Regions from separate parts of the Clostridium sp. LY3-2 genome, predicted to be linked through region 1. Evidence: riboswitches for the same ligand, from Rfam matches in the RefSeq annotation. Region 1 holds a riboswitch; the other holds the start of a gene.
The links. Region 1 has a riboswitch for S-adenosylmethionine ahead of M4I33_RS07730 (Na+/H+ antiporter NhaC family protein). Riboswitches for the same ligand answer to the same signal wherever they lie in the genome.
Positions count from the first base shown of each region.

Region 2: linked by a shared signal. The riboswitch ahead of M4I33_RS12645 (methionine ABC transporter ATP-binding protein) and the one ahead of M4I33_RS07730 (Na+/H+ antiporter NhaC family protein) in region 1 are both predicted to bind S-adenosylmethionine.

Region 1 is NZ_JAMDLQ010000022.1:62,901-68,679, reverse strand. It holds gene rluF (23S rRNA pseudouridine(2604) synthase RluF) at 64-894, opposite strand; gene M4I33_RS07745 (anti-sigma factor domain-containing protein) at 920-1,480, opposite strand; gene M4I33_RS07740 (hypothetical protein) at 1,664-2,095, opposite strand; gene ispF (2-C-methyl-D-erythritol 2,4-cyclodiphosphate synthase) at 2,409-2,882, shown strand; gene M4I33_RS07730 (Na+/H+ antiporter NhaC family protein) at 2,928-4,229, opposite strand; SAM riboswitch class I at 4,328-4,485, opposite strand; gene M4I33_RS07725 (hypothetical protein) at 4,554-5,183, opposite strand; gene M4I33_RS07720 (HNH endonuclease) at 5,381-5,779, shown strand, end outside.
Region 2 is NZ_JAMDLQ010000039.1:64,128-69,906, reverse strand. It holds gene ilvA (threonine ammonia-lyase) at 1-522, opposite strand, end outside; gene M4I33_RS12660 (hypothetical protein) at 674-1,438, shown strand; gene M4I33_RS12655 (DUF503 domain-containing protein) at 1,519-1,806, shown strand; gene M4I33_RS12650 (GNAT family N-acetyltransferase) at 1,840-2,337, shown strand; SAM riboswitch class I at 2,399-2,535, shown strand; gene M4I33_RS12645 (methionine ABC transporter ATP-binding protein) at 2,614-3,588, shown strand; gene M4I33_RS12640 (methionine ABC transporter permease) at 3,590-4,228, shown strand; gene M4I33_RS12635 (MetQ/NlpA family ABC transporter substrate-binding protein) at 4,250-5,059, shown strand; gene M4I33_RS12630 (YkvA family protein) at 5,183-5,779, shown strand, end outside.

The DNA.
Region 1 (5,779 bases):
TTTCTTCAATAAATAAAAAAACAACCACAAACATTTAAGTTTTTGTGGTTGCTTTCGTTCGTATTATTCTTTTTCTTTAGATGAACTTCTGATAAGTTTATTTATTCCTTTAAGTTCACCCTCTGTCATATATCTCCACTCTCCAGTTCTTAAACCATCGAGTTTTACGTTCATAATCCTAATTCTTTTAAGCTTTTTAACTTCATACCCTAAAGCTTCGCACATCCTTCTTATCTGCCTATTCATTCCTTCTGTTAAAATAATTCTAAAAGTATATGCATTTTCTTTAGATACAAGGCATTTTTTAGTTACTTTATCTAAAATCTTTATTCCATTACCCATTCTCTTTATAAAATTTTCATCTATTTTTTTATCTACTGTTACTATATATTCTTTTTCGTGGTTGTTTCCAGCTCTTAAAATCTTATTGACTATATCTCCGTCATTAGTCATAAAAATTAATCCTTCTGAATCTTTATCTAACCTTCCTATATTAAATATTCTTTTTTCGTGATTTATAAAATCAACAATATTACCTTTTATCTTCTTTTCTGTAGTACAAGTTATTCCAACTGGTTTATTTAAAACTATATAAACTAATTCCTCTTCTTTTGAAATAAGCTTTCCATCTACTTTTACCTTATCTGAAGATTTAACTTTAGTTCCCATAGATGCTTTCTCACCATTTATATAAACTCTTCCAGACTCTATAAGTTTATCTGCTTCTCTTCTAGAACAAATTCCAGTTTCACTTATATATTTATTTAGCCTTATTTCTTCACTTCTATCTTCGTGAACTATTATCTTTTTAGCATCTACTTTAGGCTTTTTAGTTTTTTTAGGTTTATATTCAATATTTGAATTATTATTATTTTTAAATCTTCTTTTGCTCATTAATATACCTCGATAAATTTTAAGTTTAACTATTTTCTTTTTGCATTATTTCATTTAGCTTGTGCTCTGTTCCTGCATTATTTATTACTAATTCTATTTTATTATCTATAATATACCTTCCTGTTTTTTCAAGCATACCATATTTTATAGGGTCGCCAGTAATAGATACAAATATTCTTCCTTCTGGCACCATACCATTATCTTTAGAATACTTAAGCACATTTCTTAAAACTTCATCAAAATCTTCGTTTAAGCCTCCTAATTCATTTAACATTTCTTTTCCTCTGTCCGTTGAAGAATAAATATAGATTACTCTACCAAAAGGATTAACATCAAGCTTAACTTGTGATGTAGTTTTTATTAAAATCGTGCTATCTATCTTTTTATATTGATGATAAAAAACAGAAACTCCAGTTATTATTAAAAGAATAACTATAGCTATAGGGATTTTAAAATCCTTTAAACTCTTTTTCTTAGTTCCAAAGCCTTCTCTTCCAACTTTTGAATCTTTATCCCTTTTAACTTTTTTGAATTCTCCAACACTAGTTAAAAGATACATAATTCTTTTAGTTAGAGATAAAACCATACCTTTATTTTCTATTCCTTTTGTAATACTTATAACATTATCAAAATCACTTTAAGTATCATTATCTAAAGTTTCATCTATTTCTTCTTTAGATTCTTCAGATTCTTCACTATCTTTATCTTCTTCTTTTTTTTCAACATCTAAGCTAACTACTTTATTATCGCTTTCATATGTTTCTTTTACTTATTCTACCTCTTCTATTTCTATGATTTGTCCATTTTCCGTTATTCTAAGATAGTCTTGAACTAATTTATAATAAGGATTTGCAAATATAACTATATATGCAATTAAATAATCATTCCATCTTTCAACAAAACTTTTAGATATAAAGGTAGTTCTTCTTAATTCTCTTATAGGTAACTCTTTATCTTTTTGAAATTTTTCTAATATTTCTAAGTTACTTGTTATATAAAGAGCTAAATTTAAAATTATATTTCTTTGTTTAATGCTTGGCTCTAATACTACAAGGTCTTTAAGTAAAACTTTATAATCATATAATTCGTTTATTATTTCATTTATTTGTTTTCTTCTAGCCGCGTCTATAGATTCACCAACTGCAAATAAGGCCGGTGAATCTTCGCTAAAACTGTATTTATTCTTTTCGAATTTTTCCACGCACAAACCCTCCCCCCAAAAAACGTTGTCTATATATAAATTTTTATATTTTTTATTAAGCTATTATGTAATAATTATACCTTAAATATCTTCTTATTTTAAATAAATTAACATTAAAAATAAAATAATAATCACTTTTTGGAAATATTTATATAATATATTAATCAATGTTTTATAGGTTTAATATGAATTCAAATATTATATATGTTGATTTTAGATATAAAAGGCGAAAGGTATCTTACCTATACTTATTTATAATTTTCTTTTATGTTAAACTTATAGAAGAAATAATTAACACATAAGAGGTGATTATATGCGTATAGGTCAAGGGTATGATGTCCACAAATTAGTTAAAGAAAGAGACCTTATCTTAGGAGGAGTTAAAATTCCTTACGAACTTGGTCTTTTAGGTCATTCAGATGCTGATGTTTTAGTTCATGCTATTATGGATTCCTTACTTGGAGCTTCTGCACTTGGGGATATCGGAAAACATTTCCCAGATACTGATCCTAAATATAAAGGAATTTCTAGTATTAAATTATTAGAACATGTAGGTAAATTATTAAAAGAAAATAATTACTCAATAAATAACATAGACGCAACTATAATAGCACAAAGACCAAAAATGGCTCCTCACATACAAAGTATGAGAGAAAATATCTCTAAAGCATTAGATATTGATTTAGATAAAATTAATGTTAAAGCTACGACTGAAGAAGGCTTAGGTTTTACTGGTGAAGGACTTGGAATCTCTTCTCAAAGTATAACTTTACTAACAAAAATCTAAACATAAAACAAAAGGTTTTTCACAAAAGTGAAAAACCTTTTTAATTTATATAATTTTATTTTCTTCTTTTCTTCTACTCCAATATATAACTATAGCTATTATAGCTGATATTCCCATTAAATATGGATAGTATAAATATTTCATAATAGCAAAAGGTGATAAGCCGGCTAGTCCCGCTGCTGAAATTAACTGAGCTCCGTATGGAATTATTCCTTGAACTGTACAAGAAAACATATCCATTATTCCAGCTACTCTCTTTCCTTCTAAACCTGTTTCATCTGATATCTCTTTTGCTATAGGACCTACTGTTACTATTGCAATAGTATTGTTTGCTGTACAAGCGTCTACAATCGCAGATAAGAAACCTATTCCAAGTTCTGCTCCCATCCTTGTTTTAAATTTCTTTAAGCCTTTTTCTAATATAAATTCTATTCCGCCATTATATTTTATAAGTGCTATTGTTCCTGCAATTATTATTGAAATAATTATAAGTTCACTCATTCCACCTATACCTTCTGATGCGCTCTTAAAGAATGTTATTAAATCTAAGCTTCCTGTAAAAATCCCTATAGCTCCTGATAAAATAAGACCTCCAAGTAAAACAAATATTACATTAACTCCTAAAAGAGCTGTAACTATTACTCCTATATAAGGTACTATCTTTATTAAACTGTAATCAAAATTCCCTATAGAATAAGTGTCATAACCTGCTGTTATAACTGCAAATATTATAGCTGTTATTATTGCAGCCGGAAGAACTATTTTAAAGTTCATTTTAAACTTGTCCTTCATCTCACAACCTTGAGTTCTAGTTGCTGCAATTGTAGTGTCTGATATTATAGAAAGGTTGTCCCCAAACATAGCACCACTTACTACAGCCCCAACTATTATAGCTACAGGAATCCCTGTTTTTTCTGAAATTCCAACTGCTATAGGAACAAGTGCAACTATAGTTCCCATAGATGTTCCTACAGAAAGTGCTATAAAGCAAGCTATTATAAATATACCTGAAACTAATATGTTACCTGGAAGTATTGATAATCCTAAGTTTACTGTAGAATCAACAGCTCCCATAGCCTTTGCAACAGTTGCAAAAGCACCTGCTAAAACAAATATTAATATCATTAAGATTATGTTAGGCTCTCCAGCCCCTTTGCAAAATATCTCAAGCTTTTTATCGAAATTCACCTTTTTATTCATAATAAGTGCAACGATAGCTGATATTAAAAATGGTACTATAACTGAAACAGCATAAAAATCTTTAGCAAGATATGCTATTCCTATGTACGATAATATAAATACTAATAAGGGCAAAAGTGCAAAAATGTTTCCTTTTTTTTCTTTCATTGTTATCTCCTCCAAATAGTTTAAGTCTATCAAGAGTTTGTATAAAACAAAAAAGCTTCCGATAGAATCAGAAGCTTAAATAACAATACAATATACTCCTCTTATCTATCAGGTATAACCTGCTGGAATTAGCACCAATATATAGAGATAGATATACTAAATGCGCATAATGATTTCTCACTACACGTAACTATCTTTCAACTACAAAGGTTGCTGGGTTTCATCGGGCCAGTCCCTCCACCACTCTTGATAAGACTTTTAAATTTTCTATGATTTTCATTCTAACAATGATATATATAGTTGTCAACTTTTTTAGAATAAGTTTTACATAGTTTCAGAAAGTTTTTTAAGGAATATTTCCCTTAATTCGCCTGCTTTTATTCTGTCTCTTGGAGCTTTTAAGCAAACTTCTTTCCACTCTTCTACAGTTAATCCACCGAATTTTTCTTCAATATCAGTATTTATTTTTAATGCATCTTCTATGAAATCACAAAGTTCGTCTGTTGTTTTATAGACTTTTAGATATAAGAATTTAGTACTGTCACCTAACCAAAATTTGTTGAATTTTCTTGAAAACTTAACAAGCCCTCTAACGATATCACTATCTTGAGAGTCCCAAAGTGCTCTTACTTCGTTGTATTCTTTAAGCATTTCATCAGCTTCTTCTTTTGTTATCTTTTTCTTACTAAGACCATCTGCTATAGTATTACTTACAGTATCAAAAGGAACGTCTGTAAATACTTTTTCTGTGCCATATATCCATTTATAAAAAAATTCTTGTAAGAAAGAATACTGAATATACCCTAAAAGAGCTTTTGCACTAGGAAAATATGCGTATACGTTTTCAATGCCGTTATTATTAGAGAAGCATAATGAGTGCATGTAAATAGATTTTTCGCTCGGTAATGTGTTCATGAACATATGACCTCTAATTGTCTTGTTCTTTTCGACCATTTCACTCCAATAATCGAATGTGTTGTAAGATTCCCTCATAAATATCACCTTTCTTTCAAATAATCTATATAATATATTATACCATTTATTTTGATTTTTACCCTTTTTTACTAAAATATTTATAAAATATACATTTATATATTTTTATCTTATAATTGTAATATACTTATTTATTTTGCATTTTAGGAGGCTAAAACTTGTATTTTTGTGAAATTTGTAAAAAACCTGCTGATATTCATCACATCGTTCACCGCAGTGAAGGCGGTTTAGATATAGAATTAAATTATATGTATCTTTGCGAGGAACATCACAGAGGTAAAAACGGACCCCATCACTCTTTAGAGACAGATCTTTTTTATAAAATTAATCTTCAAAAGAAGCTTTATAAAATTCTAACTAAAAGATACTATTCTATAAAAGAACTAATGATTATTTTTAGTACAACCTCTAATAAAATAAAAAAATTAACGCGTAATATAAAACTGTATAAAGAAGGCTTTAACAGGGATGATATTATCCTATCTTTTATGGGTGGCTCCTTTTATACAGATGAAATATTAGAAGATATAAAATTAAAATTGCTTTTAGATAGCATT
Region 2 (5,779 bases), on a different contig from region 1:
TGGGCAAAGTATAATATCGATATCTTTTAAGTCTTCATAAATCTCAAGACCTATAGTTCCTTGACCATAAATAACATCAATATCGTTAAAAGGATGAAGGAAAGTCATACCTTTTTGCGATTCAATTTTTCTAGCTTCATTATAAGCATCATCATAACATTTACCGTGTAGTATAACATTACCACCTAAATCTTTAGTAGATTGTACTTTAAGATAAGGTGTTGTTTCAGGCATTACAATAGTGGATTTAACAGAAAGAAGATCAGCTGCATATGCTACACCTTGAGCATGGTTTCCAGCTGAGGAACAGACTACACCACGAGATAAATCATCAGATGAAAGCGATTTAATCTTGTTTAAAGCTCCTCTAAGTTTATATGCACCTGTAAGTTGTAGGTTTTCACATTTCATATAAACATTATTTGAAGTAAGCTTAGAAAATACATTACTATGAAGTAATGGTGTTTTGATTACTGTGTCTTTAATATTTTCTCTTGCAGTTTTAATTTTGTCTAAATGCATAAACTGCACCCCCTTTTAGCCTTTTACTTTATTATACATTTATTGAATATATAGTACAAACAAATAATCACATTTGTCCTTATAAAAAAATATATTAAATTATAGATGTATAGAGTTTTAGGGGAATTTTAATTTTGGAGAAATTTTGATTATGGATAAAGGGATTATATACAAAATAAAGAGAATTATGGGCCTTGTATTTTTAACAGTTTTATTATTTGCTATATATTATTTTTTGTTTCATAATTCTAGAGATATATTTACTTCTATAGTTATGAATATAGCAAGTATTCCTTTAAATATGTTAGTTACAGGGTATATATTTAATGAGATATTAAATAAACGGGAAAAGGCTAAAATAGAAAAAGAAATAAATATGCTAATTGGAATATTTTTTAATGAAGTTGGTACGGAAGTTTTAAGAATATTTGTAAATGCTGATGATTGTATTGATGATATAAGAGACAAATGCATTATAAAAAGGGATTTTACTAAAAAGGATTATGAAAATCTTATGGAGATTTTCTTAAATAATGATTTTTGTGCAAAGATTGATGGTATTGACCTTTTTGACCTTAAGATGATTTTAAATGAAAAGAGTAATATTATAATTGATTTAATTTCAAATACTATTTTAAAAGAAAAAGAAGGCTTTACAGATGCTGTAATTTCTGTTTTGCATTTAAGAGATGAATTAAACACTAGATTTTATTTAAATAAAATAGAATATGAGTATGAAAAAAAGCATTTAGAAGAAGATATAAATATATCCTATAGATTAATTGCAGTGAGGTGGGTTAATTATATAGAACACCTAGGAACCTATTATCCACAATTATTTACTAAAGCTTTAATAAGTTCACCTTTTGATAATAGGGATTTGAAAACAAAGGATGAAGAATATTTAAAAAAATAAATATACTATTTTAAAAATACAGGTAAAGTATCATAATATAAATAAAAGAAAATTACCTGTATTTTTAGTGAGGTGTAAATATGGACGTATTAATTATGAAAATAACTATAAGGAATTCTTTTGTAAAGTCATTAAAAGAAAAGAGAATGATAAGATTAAGCATAATTGGAAGACTTAAAAATAAATTTAATATTTCTATTTCAGAGATTGGTTATCTAGATGATCATAAATTAATGCAGTTAGGAATAGCTGGAGCTTTTAGTGATGTTAAAGTATTACATAGCGCAAAAGAAAAGATTATAGATTTTGTTGAAAGTAATATAGAAGGCGAAATTATAGATATTGAAGAAATAGCTGAAATCTTTTAATATATATTTAAAAATATATTGTGAGGTTTTATTATGAAATTAAGAAAAGCAACAAGAGATGATTTAAATAATTTTGAAGATATTTTAAATAGGGTTTTAGAATTAGGAAAGGTTACAGGCTTAAATTGGACTGAAAATTACCCAAGGAAAATTCATTTTGAAGAAGATTTAAAAAATGATGAATTATATGTTTTAGAAGATAATAAAGAAATAATAGGCGCAGTTTGTTTAAATGATAAATATGATATTAATTATAATAAAATTAATTTTTCTTATTCTAAACGTGCCCTACTTATACATAGACTTATGATAGATGGAAAGTTTTCAAACAAAGGTTATGGCAAAAAAATGATCAGAGAAATTGAAAAATTTGCATTAGATAACGGATATGACTCTATAAAATTAGATACTAACGAAAAAAATAAAATAGCTCAAAAGTTATATTTTGGTTCAGGGTACATAAAAAAAGGTATGATGAACTTAGAAGGAAAAGAAGGAAATTACATAGCGCTTCAAAAAATTCTAAAATAACTATTGACAAGCTATCTAAAAAAATATATATTAATATACAAGAAATGTAAAATTAAATAAATTCTTATCAAGAGCGGTGGAGGGACTGGCCCTATGAAACCCAGCAACCTATAAATATTTAAGCGTATTTTTCGTGTCTTAAATTATTTATAAGGTGCTAATTCCAGCAACTATTAAATTTTAGTTGAAAGATGAGAGGGTAGATTGAAGTGAGTTTTATATGCACTAGAGATTTAGTCTCTAGTGCATTTTTTATTTATAAAAGGGGGCTAAAATATGATTACTATAAAGAATATTAAAAAGAGTTTTGGGGATTTAAAAGTTTTAGATGATGTTTCGTTAGAAATAAACGAGGGAGAGATATATGGAATAATAGGGCATAGTGGAGCTGGTAAGTCAACTCTTTTAAGGTGTATAAACGGTCTTTCAAGCTTTGACTCTGGAAGCATAGAAGTTTTTAAAAATGAAATAAAAGATTTAAGTAAAGAGGAACTTTTAACTCTTAGACGTGATATTGGAATGATATTTCAAAACTTTAATCTTTTAGAGAGAAAAACAGTTTTTGAAAATGTAGCTCTTCCTCTAGAACTTTGGCAAAAGAAGCTTAGGCTAAGTAAAAATGATATAAGACTTAGGGTTAACGAACTTTTAGAACTTGTAAATCTAAAAGATAAAGAAAATAAAAAACCAAAAGAATTATCAGGAGGTCAAAAGCAAAGGGTTGCTATAGCTAGGGCACTTAGCTTAAATCCTAAGATACTACTTTGTGATGAGGCTACATCAGCATTAGACCCAAAGACAACAAGAGATATATTAAGCTTATTATCTAAAATAAATAAAGAATTAAAAATAACTATAGTTATAGTTACACATCAAATGGAAGTTGTAAAGGAGGTTTGTGAAAAAATAACACTCTTAGTAGATGGGAAAGTTAAAGCAGAAGGTTTTTCAGAAGAACTATTTTTAAAGCCAAAAAATGAGCTTAAAAATTTCTTATCTGAAGATGATATAGAGGTACTTCCGCAAGATGGTATTAATATAAAAATATATTTTGGAAAAGACTCTTCAGAAAATGCACTTATAACTAAGATGGCAAAAGAAACTTTAAAAGATTTTTCTATAGTTTTTGGAAAACTTGAAAAGTTTAGAGAAGATGTAATAGGTAGTTTAGTTATAAACGTATCTAAAGAAGACGAAGAAGTTATATTAAATTATTTAAAAGATAAAGATGTAGAATGGGAGGTTATATAAAATGTTTGAAATTTTAATAGAGGCTTTAATTCAAACTGGGATAATGGTTTTTCTATCAACATTTTTTGCACTTATAATAGGCTTTGTTATAGGCGTAGTATTAACTATTACTTCAAGCGATGGTTTAAAGCCAAACAAAATAGTATATAGCACATTAGATTTTATAATAAACATTTTAAGAAGTTTCCCATTTGTTATTTTAATGGTTGTTATTATTCCGATATCAAGGTTTATAGTAGGAACTTCAATAGGAACAGCTGCAACTATTTTTCCGTTAACTGTAGCTACAGCACCATTTATTTCAAGGATTATAGAAAATTCGTTAAGAGAAGTAGACAAAGGAGTTATTGAAGCGTCTAAATCTTTTGGGGCATCGGATTTTCAAATAATCTTTAAGGTTTTATTAGTTGAAGCTATTCCAAGTATAGTTTCTGGGTTAACTTTAACAATAATTAGCGTTATAGGATATTCAGCTATGGCAGGGGCTATAGGTGGAGGAGGACTTGGAGATGTAGCTATAAGGTATGGATATTATGGACTAAAGCCAGATATTATGATAGCTACAGTTATTATTCTAATAATAGTAGTACAAGGACTTCAAAGTTTAGGAAATTATTTTTATAAAAAATTATCAAAATAAATATTTAGGGGGCAATTAGATATGAAAAAAAGATTAGTAGGAACATTATTAATAGGAATTTTAAGTATAGGATTAATAGGATGTACAGGTAAAAGTGCAGAGGATGATAAAACTATAACTATAGGAGTTACACCAGTACCTCATAAGGAGATAGTAGAAATTGCTAAAAAGGATTTAGAAGATAAGGGGTATAAAGTTAATATAAAAGAATTTACAGACTATGTAATTCCAAACACTTCACTCTCTGAAGGAAGTTTAGACGCAAACTTTTTTCAACATATACCTTATTTAGAAGAAACTAAAAAGGCTAAAGGGTTAGACTTAGTTTACACTAAAAAAATTCACCTAGAGCCTTTAGGACTTTATTCTAAAAAGATTAAAAGCTTAAATGAATTAAAAGATGGAGACACAATATCAATTCCAAACGATCCATCAAATGAAGCTAGAGCACTTAAACTATTAGCTCAAAATGGAATTATAGAAATAAAGGATGGAGAACTAATAACTCCAAAGGATATAACTAAAAATCCTAAGAATCTAAAATTTAAAGAACTTGAAGCTGCAGCTCTTCCAAAAACTCTTGAAGATGTAGATGCATCTGTTATAAATGGAAATTATGCAATAGACTCGGGGTTCTCAGTTAAAAAAGATGCAATAATTAAAGAAGATAAAGATTCAAAAGGTTCAGAGCCTTATGCAAATATCTTAGTTGTGAGAGCAGAAGATAAGGATTCTCAAAAAATTAAGGACTTAGGAGAAGCGTTAACTTCACAAAAAGTTAAAGACTTTATTAATGAAAAATATGATGGTGCTGTAATCCCAGTATTTTAAAATTTTAGGATATTAAGCTTTAAAGTTTAATATCCTTTTTTCTATAAAAAAATAAGATGTTTTACTTCTGTATCTTTAGAGGTTAAAATTATAATTATAGATAGATTTTTGGAGGTATAACAAATGGAGGTTTCTAGCATATTAGTAAACTTAAAAGGAAGTGATGTTTTAAGTATTATTAATGACTTTATAAAAATAGAAGGTCTTAATCTTGATTATGTAGAAATTAATAATGAAATTTTAATAAAGGGCAGTTATAAAAAATTATTAAAAGTAAACTTTGAAGGTGCAATAAGCAATATAGAATTAAATAACAATAATATAATATGTAATTTTTCAAAATTAAAAGTTTATAAGCTTGGAATGATTAGAATGATAAGAAGCTTAGCACTAAAAATAGGATTAAATTTTTTAGATGCTAATGGAATTTCTGCAAATAAAAATAAAGTAGAAGTTAATGTGGACGAGCTTTTAAAAGATTTAAAATTTATAAGTTTAGATATAGAAAGTATTAATATTAAAGAAGATATACTTGAAGCTAAGGTAAATAACTTAAATTTAAATCTAGGATTAATATTAAATAAAGAAGATAAAACTAAAAAAGAAGCTAATAAAGAAGAAGTAGTAGAAGAAGTAAAAGAAGAAGTTAAAGATATAGAAAATGTAGAAGTAACAGATATAGTATTAAGAGAAGATTTAAACGAGGAAGAAATAGAAGAA